Regions from separate parts of the Microbacterium atlanticum genome, predicted to be linked through region 2. Evidence: predicted binding sites of a transcription regulator. Region 2 holds the regulator's gene; each other region holds the start of a gene.
The links. Region 2 encodes HrcA, which represses chaperone genes, less so after heat shock. Its sites were predicted from a motif close to TTNGCACTCGNNNNNNNCGAGTGCNAA; they were not measured.

Region 1 (3,236 bases), 750 kb from region 2:
CGCCAGGACTGGCGGCCGCCCGTCGACCCGTCGACATGGGGCGGGTTCGTCCTCGGCATCGACGGCCGCGCGGTCGCCGCGGTCGATCCTCTCGGCGCGTTCGTGGACTGGCGCGCGTGGCGCCCGAATGAGACGGATGCTGGGGGCTAGCGTGGCCCCGTGCCCCTCAGCGACCGCGACCGCGCCATTCTCGACTTCGAGGGGGAGTGGCGCCGGCACGCGGGGGCGAAGGAGGAGGCGATCAGGGCGGATCTGGGGATGTCGCCCGCCCGCTACTACCAGCTGCTCGGCCGCCTGATCGACACCGCCGACGCGCAGCAGCACGATCCCATGCTGGTGAAGCGGCTGCGACGCCTGCGGGACGCGCGCCTCCGGGAGCGCGCGGCGCGCGCCGCCGACGGCAGCTGAGCCGTCGCCCGCGGGGCCGTGCGCGGCGATCGCGCGGGTGCCGCCGTCCGCGTCGCCGGGATGCCGGAGATCGGCCCGGTAACATCGACGGGTGCCGACCACGACCTTTCCCCGCGATCGTTTCGACGACGTCCCGGAGACCGATCGCGTCGGCGCTCACCGAGCCGAGAACCCTCGCATGCGCGGCTGGGTCGTGCTGCTCTGGGCGGCGCTCGCGACGGTCGTGCTGATCGCGGTCGGCATCTTCGGCACCCTCATCGCCTCGGGCCGCATCGAGCTGGCACCCACCCCGGCGCCGACCGTCGAGCCGGTCCCCGACGTCACGCCGGTCGTCGACACCACCTACGCCGTGGTGATCCTCAATGCCACTCCGGAGGAGGGGCTGGCGACCCAGACGAAGGACGTCGTGGTCGCAGCCGGCTGGGCGGACGAAGCCGTGACGGCCGGGGAAGCGGGCTCGCAGGACTTCCCGACCACCACGGTGTTCTACAGCACGCCGGCGGACGAGGCCGCGGCCGCCGGGCTCGCCGACGTCATCGGGGGCGCCGCCATCGAGCAGAGCGACGCGTACCCGTCCACCTCACCCGACACCCCTCAGCTGACCGTCGTCATCGGGCTCGACCGCACCGCTGCCGGGCAGACTCCCGCACCGACGCCCTGAGCGCCTGAGTGCGCGCGTCGGGGCGGGTCGTGTTTCGCGCCGGTAAACAGTTGTGGGCCCGCGTGTCAACAAGTGACGAATCGCCCGAGTGCCCCTGTCGCGCCTGCATACGATGAAGCCCAGCAACGCCGGCATCAGGAGAAACGCATGACCCAGGGCACCGTCAAATGGTTCAACGCCGAGAAGGGATTCGGCTTCATCACCGTCGCGGACGGCCAGGACGTCTTCGTCCACTATTCCAACATCGACATGACGGGATTCCGCGTGCTCGAGGAGGGTCAGACCGTCGAGTTCACCGTCGGTGCGGGGCAGAAGGGTCCCCAGGCGGAATCCGTGCGCGTGGTCTGAGCGTCGCTCCGCGGCTCCAGCCGCAGACCACGAGACGCCGGTGCCCGAGGGCACCGGCGTCTCGTCGCGTTCCGGGCATCCCTCCTCGCGGCTTGCACTCGGTAGGGTCGAGTGCCAGAATGATTTAGCACTCACGTTTGCTGAGTGCTAATACCCCAAGCCAACGTTCCGGAGGGACGACACACACATGGCAAAGATCATCGCTTTCGACGAGGAGGCCCGCCGCGGCCTCGAGCGCGGCCTGAACACGCTGGCCGACGCCGTCAAGGTGACGCTCGGCCCCCGCGGTCGCAACGTCGTGCTCGAGAAGAAGTGGGGCGCTCCCACCATCACGAACGACGGTGTCTCGATCGCCAAGGAGATCGAGCTGGACGACCCGTACGAGAAGATCGGCGCGGAGCTCGTCAAGGAGGTCGCCAAGAAGACCGACGACGTCGCCGGTGACGGCACCACCACCGCGACCGTGCTCGCCCAGGCGCTCGTGCGCGAGGGCCTGCGCAACGTCGCGGCCGGCGCTGACCCCATCTCGCTCAAGCGCGGCATCGAGAAGGCCGTCGCGGCCATCACCGCCGAGCTGCTCGAGGGCGCCAAGGAGGTCGAGTCCAAGGACCAGATCGCCGCGACCGCGTCGATCTCGGCCGCTGACCCGGAGATCGGCGAGCTCATCGCCGAGGCCATCGACAAGGTCGGCAAGGAGGGCGTCGTCACGGTCGAGGAGTCGCAGACCTTCGGCACCGAGCTCGAGCTCACCGAGGGCATGCGCTTCGACAAGGGCTACATCAACCCCTACTTCGTCACGGACCCGGAGCGCCAGGAGGCCGTCTTCGAGGACCCGTACATCCTCATCGCGAATCAGAAGATCTCGAACATCAAGGACCTTCTGCCCGTCGTCGACAAGGTGATCCAGGACGGCAAGGAGCTCGTCATCATCGCCGAGGACGTCGAGGGTGAGGCGCTGGCCACGCTGGTGCTCAACAAGATCCGCGGCATCTTCAAGTCGGTCGCCGTCAAGGCCCCCGGCTTCGGTGACCGTCGCAAGGCGCAGCTGCAGGACATCGCGATCCTCACCGGCGGCCAGGTCATCACCGAGGAGGTCGGTCTCAAGCTCGAGAACGCCACCCTCGACCTGCTCGGCCGTGCGCGCAAGGTCATCGTCACCAAGGACGAGACCACGATCGTCGAGGGCGCCGGCGAGGCGTCGCAGATCGAGGGCCGCGTGACCCAGATCCGTCGCGAGATCGACAACACCGACAGCGACTACGACCGCGAGAAGCTCCAGGAGCGCCTCGCCAAGCTCGCCGGCGGCGTCGCCGTCATCAAGGCGGGTGCGGCCACCGAGGTCGAGCTCAAGGAGCGCAAGCACCGCATCGAGGACGCCGTCCGCAACGCGAAGGCGGCCGTCGAGGAGGGCATCGTCCCCGGTGGTGGCGTCGCGCTCATCCAGTCGGGCCGCACGGCGCTCGAGGCGCTCCAGCTCTCGGGTGACGAGGCGACCGGTGCCAACATCGTGCGCGTCGCGATCGAGGCTCCGCTGAAGCAGATCGCCCTCAACGCCGGTCTCGAGCCGGGCGTCGTGGCGAACAAGGTGTCGGAGCTCCCCGCCGGCCACGGCCTCAACGCCGCCACCGGTGAGTACGGCGACCTGTTCGCGCAGGGCATCATCGACCCCGCCAAGGTGACCCGCTCGGCGCTGCAGAACGCCGCGTCGATCGCCGGCCTCTTCCTCACGACCGAGGCCGTCGTCGCCGACAAGCCCGAGAAGGTCGCGGCCCCGGCCGGCGACCCGACGGGTGGCATGGACTTTTGACGCGTGACGGCT
Region 2 (3,236 bases):
CGTCCGAGCTGCGGGGTGCCCGTCAGGACCAGTACGCCGACACGCTGCTGCGCGAAGTCGACCTCGCTCGCGCCGTCCTCGATCGCGCGGGCGGGACGCGTCCGGCCGCGACGGTGTTCTTCGGCGGCGGCACGCCCACCCTCCTGCCGCCGGGCGACCTCGGTCGCATGCTCGACGGCGTGCGCGCGGCGTTCGGTCTCCGCGACGACGCCGAGATCACCGTCGAGGCCAACCCGGACACCGTCTCAGCCGCCGTCGCGTCGGAGCTCGCGGCATCCGGGGTGACCCGCATGTCGATCGGCATGCAGTCCGCCGTCCCGCACGTGCTCGCCGCTCTCGACCGCACCCACGACCCGGACAACGTCCGCACCGCCGTGGCCGCCGCCCGCGGGGCCGGGCTCGATGTGAGCGTGGACCTGATCTACGGAGCGCCCGGCGAGACGCTCGCCGACTGGCGCTCGTCCCTCGAGACCGCGATGGCGCTCGTGCCCGACCATGTCTCGGCCTACGCGCTGATCATCGAGGACGGCACCAAGCTCGCCCGGCAGATCCGCCGCGGCGAGGTCGCTGCACCCGACGACGATCTGCAGGCCGACATGTACGAGCTGGCCGACGACCTGCTCGCGCCGGCGGGCCTCGAGTGGTACGAGGTCTCGAACTGGGCGCGGGGCGCCGAGCACCGCTCCCGCCACAACCTGGCGTACTGGACCGGCGCCGACTGGTGGGGGTTCGGTCCCGGCGCCCACAGCCACATCGGAGGGGTCCGGTTCTGGAACGTCAAGCATCCGGCGGCGTACGCCCAGCGGCTCGCGGCGGGGGAGTCGCCCGCGGCAGGACGCGAGATCCCGGATGCCGCGGCGCGACGACTCGAGAGCGTGCTGCTGCGCACCCGCATCCGGGAAGGGATGCCGGTGCACGACCTGCCGATCAAGCGCCGCCCGGCGGTGGCCTCGCTGATCGCTGACGGCCTCGTCGAGGGGGCAGACGCGCTGCGGGGACGGGTGGTGCTCACCCGGCGCGGCCGGCTGCTGGCGGACGCCGTCGTCCGCGCGCTGACCGACTGACCGATCGTGCGCGACCGCCTTCGCGCCAGCGAAGCGGGCGCGAGCACCACCGCGCGCGCGGCGATCCTGACCGGCCCATCGGATAGAATTGGCACTCCAGTCGTGCGAGTGCCAGATCGGGGCGTGAGGAGGCGGGATGGTCAGCGAGCGAGGACTGCAGGTGCTGCGGGCGATCGTCCAGGACTACGTCGACACGCGCGAGCCGGTCGGCAGCAAGGCGATCGTCGAGCGGCACGCCTTCGGCGTCTCGGCGGCCACGATCCGCAACGACATGGCGCTGCTCGAAGACGAGGAGCTCATCGCGGCGCCGCACACGTCCTCCGGTCGGGTGCCCACCGACAAGGGCTACCGGGTGTTCGTCGATCATCTCGCCGAGCTGCGGCCGCTGTCGCCGGCTCAGCGCTCCGCGATCGCTTCCTTCCTGGAAGGACCCGGCGACCTGGACGATGCGCTCGTGCGCACCGTGCGCGCGCTCACCCGGCTCACCGGCCAGGTGGCCATCGTGCAGTATCCGTCGTTCGCCCGCGCCACCGTCACGCACGTCGAGCTCGTGCAGCTCGGGGGCGGCCGCATGCTCGTCATCGTGGTCACGGACACCGGCCGGGTCTCACAGCGCCTGACGTTCGTCGGCGAGCACTTCGACGAGGCCGACCTGGCCCGGATCCGCGCGGAACTCGGCACGCTGCTCGTGGGCCGACCGGTCCGCGAAGGGCTCCAGCGCATCGCCGAGCGCCTCGGGACCCCGGCTCCGCAGGCGCCGGCGCACGAGCGCGCCACCGACGAGATCCTGCGCGCCGTCGCCGAAGAGCTCGAGGAGTTCCGCCAGGACAGGCTCGTCATGGCCGGCAGCGCCAATCTCGCGCGCAGCGAAGCGGACTTCCGCGGCAGCATCTATCCGCTGCTGGAGGCGATCGAAGAGCAGGTGACGCTGCTGCGCCTCATGGGTGAGATGGTGGCCGACGAGCAGGGGCTCGCGGCCAGCATCGGGCGCGAGAACGAGGCGTTCGGCCTGGGCGAGGCGTCCGTCGTCGCCAGCGACTACGACGCGACCGGCTCTCTCGCGCGTGTCGGCGTGCTCGGTCCCACCCGGATGGACTACCCCTCCAACCTCGCGGCGGTCCGTGCCGTCGCGCGCTACCTCACGCGCATGCTGGAGCAGGACGACAGCTCCCGCTGACGCGGACGCGTACTCACGATCCCGCGGTGCAGCCGCGGCAGGAAGGCGAAAGTGGCAGACCACTACGAGGTCCTCGGCGTCTCACGCGACGCGTCCACCGACGACATCAAGAAGGCTTATCGCAAGCTCGCGCGGCAGCTCCACCCGGACGTGAACCCGGGTGACGAGGCGGCAGAGCGGTTCAAGCTCGTCACGCACGCATACGACGTGCTCAGCGACCCCGAGCAGCGCGCCCGGTACGACATGGGCGGCGGTGAGTCGCCCTTCGGCGGCGCCGGGGGCTTCGGGGGATTCAACGACATCTTCGAGACGTTCTTCGGCGCGGCCGGTGCCACGCGCGGGGGGCGGCCGCGCTCCCGGCGCGAGCGCGGGCAGGACGCCCTCGTGCGGGTCACGCTCGAGCTCGGCGACGTGGTGTTCGGCACCCACCGCGACATCGACGTGGACACCGCGGTGCTGTGCGAGACGTGCCAGGGCTCGTGCTGCCAGCCGGGCACGAGTCCGGTCACCTGCGACATCTGCCACGGCACCGGCAACGTCCAGCGCCAGGTTCGCAGCCTCCTCGGCAACGTCGTGACGTCGCAGCCGTGCAACGTCTGCCAGGGCTACGGCACCACCATCCCGTACCCCTGCGCCACCTGCCAGGGCCAAGGCCGCGTGCGGGCACGTCGCACCGTGTCGCTGGACATCCCCGCCGGCGTCGAGACCGGACTGCGCCTGCAGCTGCCCGGGTCCGGCGAGGTCGGTCCGGCCGGCGGCCCCAACGGCGACCTGTACATCGAGGTGACGGTGGCACCGCACGAGGTCTTCAGCCGCGACGGCGACGATCTGCTGGCCACGCTCGATGTCTCCATGCCCGACGCGATCCTCGGCACCACCACCACGATCCAGTCCCTCGACGGCCCGGTCGAGCTGGAGATTCGCCCGGGCGTGCAGGCCGGCGACGTGCTCACGATCAGGGGACGCGGCATCACGCCGCTGCGCGGCTCGCAGCG
Region 3 (3,236 bases), 970 kb from region 2:
CGGGCGATCGCCGTGTGGGCCCTCGTGCTGGGGGTCGTCTCGATCCTCTACAGCGCGGGGTGGCTGCTCTTCGCCGCCATGCGCGCCAACCTCCTCGGCTGAGGCCACTGCGCCGGCCGGCGGGGCGCGCCGTTGCGGTCCGCTGCTGACCGCCCGCGCCGCGGGATCCGCCGGGGCACGGAGGCCTTCCCAGCCGACCCCCCGCGCCGCGCGATCCGCCGGAGAGGTGGGCCGCCCGGGCACGGAGGCCTTCCGAGCCGACCCGCCCGGGGCCGCCCTGGCCGACCGCCAGGCGGCCGCCCGGGCCGGCCCGCTTCGCGACTACACGCGGTCGGCAAGGATCGCCGTCCGGCGGCTGCCGATCCGCGTCAGGATCAGCGTCGCCGCCTGATCGCCCCGCAGCTTCAGCCGCGTGCGCAGCGTGGCCGGATCGATGTCGACGCCGCGCTTCTTGATCTCGAGGCGTCCGATGTCGCGCTCCCGCAGCGCCCTCGCGAGGGCCTTCACATCCGACGGGACCACCTCACGCACCCGGAACGTCGACACGAACGGCGACGTCAGTGCGGCATCCGACGTCACATACGCGATGCGCTCGTCGAGCATCCCGGCCTCGAGCGACCGGGCGACATCTCCGATGAGGCGCGCGCGGATCACCGCGCCGTCCGGCTCGTGCAGGTAGGCGCCGAGCTCGCGGACCGGTTCGTCCGAGGCATCCGTCCCGCTCGTGAGCTCGTGCGCAGCCTCGCCGCGCATGACCAGCGCCGCACGGCGCACGCCCTCGCGCGCCAGCGCCCCCGACCAGAGCACGAGCTCGACGGTCGAGCCGTCCGCGCTCACCCACTGCGCCTCGACGTCGTCGGGGATCGCGTCGCGGTCGAGACCCGGCCCGAGCTTCACGCCGACCGGCATGCGGCGCGCGAGGTCGAACACCCAGTCCAGCGACGGCGACCAGTCCTCGGGGCGGGTGCGGGCGGTCTCGCTGTGACCGGCCGTGCGGCGCGCGGGGTCGAGCCACGCCGCGTCGACGCCGTCGAGATCGGCGTCCTCGGCGGTGCCGTGGCGCACCTCGGCGTCCGCGCCGAAGGGCGCCAGGTTGTAGGCGGCGATGCCGGCGGTGACGGCGTCGGCCTCCACGGCCGTGACCCGCAGCCCGAGCCCGGCGAGCCCCAGCGCGTCGCCGCCGATGCCGCAGCCGAGGTCGGCGACATGCGCGAAGCCGGCCTCGCGGAAGCGCGCCGCGTGCCGCACGGCGATCGAAAGCCGCGTGGCCTGCTCGAGGCCGGCCCGGGTGAACAGCATCCGCCGGGCGAGGTCGCCGAACTTCGCCGCACCCTTGGTGCGCAGGCGGGCCTGCCCGACGACCGCCGAGACCAGGTCGGGGGAGTGACCGTCGCGGCGCAGCCGCGTGACCGCGCGGCCGACGTCGGCGGAGTCCTCGACCGCCGGCATCGCGTCGAGCAGCCGCAGGCCCTCCGGCGTCAGCAGCGCCTCGAGTTCGGTCATCTCCACCCGCCGAGCCTACCCAGGAGGTCATACGACGACGCTCGTTGGCACTCACGTTGCATGAGTGCCAGCCGGTTGCCTAGACTGAGATCAGCACTCGCAATGCCAGAGTGCTAACGAGTCTTAGTCTCAAGAAAGAAGAGGTAGACCGTGTCGGTTTCCATCAAGCCGCTCGAGGACCGGATCGTCATCAAGCAGGTCGAGGCCGAGCAGACCACGTCCAGCGGTCTGGTCATCCCCGACACCGCCAAGGAGAAGCCCCAAGAGGGTGAAGTCGTGGCGGTGGGCCCGGGTCGCATCGACGACAACGGCAACCGCATCCCGCTCGACGTCGCCGTCGGCGACCGCGTGATCTACAGCAAGTACGGCGGGACCGAGGTCAAGTTCGGCGGTGACGAGTTCCTCGTCCTGTCGGCCCGCGACGTGCTGGCGGTCGTCGTCCGCTGAGTTCTGCGCACCGCGCGACGAGAGGGTCGGATGCTTCGGCATCCGGCCCTCTCGTCTTTCCCGTTTCGCCGGCTCACGCCGTCGGGAGCGCGCCACCGGACGGTGGCAGGAATACGCCCACGGACGGCAGACGACGGATGCCGCGACCGGCCCGCACACGGACCGCACGGTCGACGGCGGGCGTAGGCTGACCCGGTGAGTCCCGAGCAGTCCCGCCTTCCCGAACGCGCCGAGGTGGACGCCCTGGACGACGCCACCGCCCTCGACCTGGGCGTGACGACGGCGGAGAGCGGCGGCATCCGCGACTCCGTCGCCGCGGCGCGCGAGCGCACCCTCGGCGGGATCTACGCGTTCTCGGCCTACCTGCTCTGGGGCTTCCTGCCGCTGTACTTCCTGCTGCTGGCACCGACGGGGCCGTGGGAGATCGTGGCCTGGCGCATCCTGCTGTCGCTGGGCTTCTGCGCGCTGCTGCTCACCGCGACGCGCACCTGGCCGCGGCTCGTCGCGATCTTCCGGCAGCCGCGCGTGCTCGGCCTGACGGTGATCGCCGGCCTCACCATCTACGTGAACTGGCAGGTGTTCATCTACGGCGCCCTGTCGGGTCACGTCATCGAGACCAGCCTCGGCTACTTCATCAACCCGATCGCGACCGTCCTGCTCGCAGTGCTCGTGCTGCGGGAGCGGCTGCGGCCGACGCAGTGGGTCGCCATCGGAATCGCCGCGGCGGCGGTCGCCGTGATCGTCATCGGGTACGGCGCGTTCCCGTGGATCGCGCTCACGCTCGCGGCATCCTTCGGCATCTACGGCCTGGTGAAGAAGAAGGTCGGCCCGTCGGTCGACGCCGTGAGCGGGCTGACGCTGGAGACGCTGTGGCTGTCGCCGATCGCCGTGGTGGTGCTCATCGTCGTCGGGATGACCGAGGGCCTCACGTTCGGCGCGGCGGGGTGGCCCCACGCGGTGCTGCTGAGCCTCGCGGGCATCGTCACGGCGATCCCGCTGCTGCTCTTCGCCGCGGGCGCCCGACGCGTGTCGCTCACCACGATCGGGCTGCTGCAGTTCGTGGCGCCGATCCTGCAATTCCTGGTCGGGTGGCTGCTGCTCGGCGAGCCGATGCCCCTCGAGCGCTGGATCGGCTTCGGCCTCGTGTGGGTCGCGCTCTCGGTGCTGACGGTCGACTCGCTGCTGCACGCCCGTCGGACGCGCGCGGCGGGGTAGGTCGCGCGCGGGCCTGGGCTCGGGCGTGGGCTGGGGCTTGGGGGTCGCGGTCGGGCGTGGGCTGCGGTCGG

Region 1: a site for HrcA is predicted at 1,542-1,568, ahead of groL (chaperonin GroEL). Genes of this name have one in related genera too.
Region 3: a site for HrcA is predicted at 1,548-1,574, ahead of groES (co-chaperone GroES). Genes of this name have one in related genera too.

What each region holds. Positions count from the first base shown of each region.
Region 1 is NZ_CP063813.1:2,436,907-2,440,142, reverse strand. It holds gene IR212_RS11120 (DUF2332 domain-containing protein) at 1-150, shown strand, start outside; gene IR212_RS11115 (DUF3263 domain-containing protein) at 160-408, shown strand; gene IR212_RS11110 (LytR C-terminal domain-containing protein) at 500-1,069, shown strand; gene IR212_RS11105 (cold-shock protein) at 1,217-1,417, shown strand; gene groL (chaperonin GroEL) at 1,605-3,224, shown strand.
Region 2 is NZ_CP063813.1:1,682,286-1,685,521, forward strand. It holds gene hemW (radical SAM family heme chaperone HemW) at 1-1,064, shown strand, start outside; gene hrcA (heat-inducible transcriptional repressor HrcA) at 1,201-2,241, shown strand; gene dnaJ (molecular chaperone DnaJ) at 2,293-3,236, shown strand, end outside.
Region 3 is NZ_CP063813.1:714,823-718,058, forward strand. It holds gene IR212_RS03105 (hypothetical protein) at 1-102, shown strand, start outside; gene IR212_RS03110 (class I SAM-dependent methyltransferase) at 322-1,509, opposite strand; gene groES (co-chaperone GroES) at 1,654-1,950, shown strand; gene rarD (EamA family transporter RarD) at 2,248-3,165, shown strand.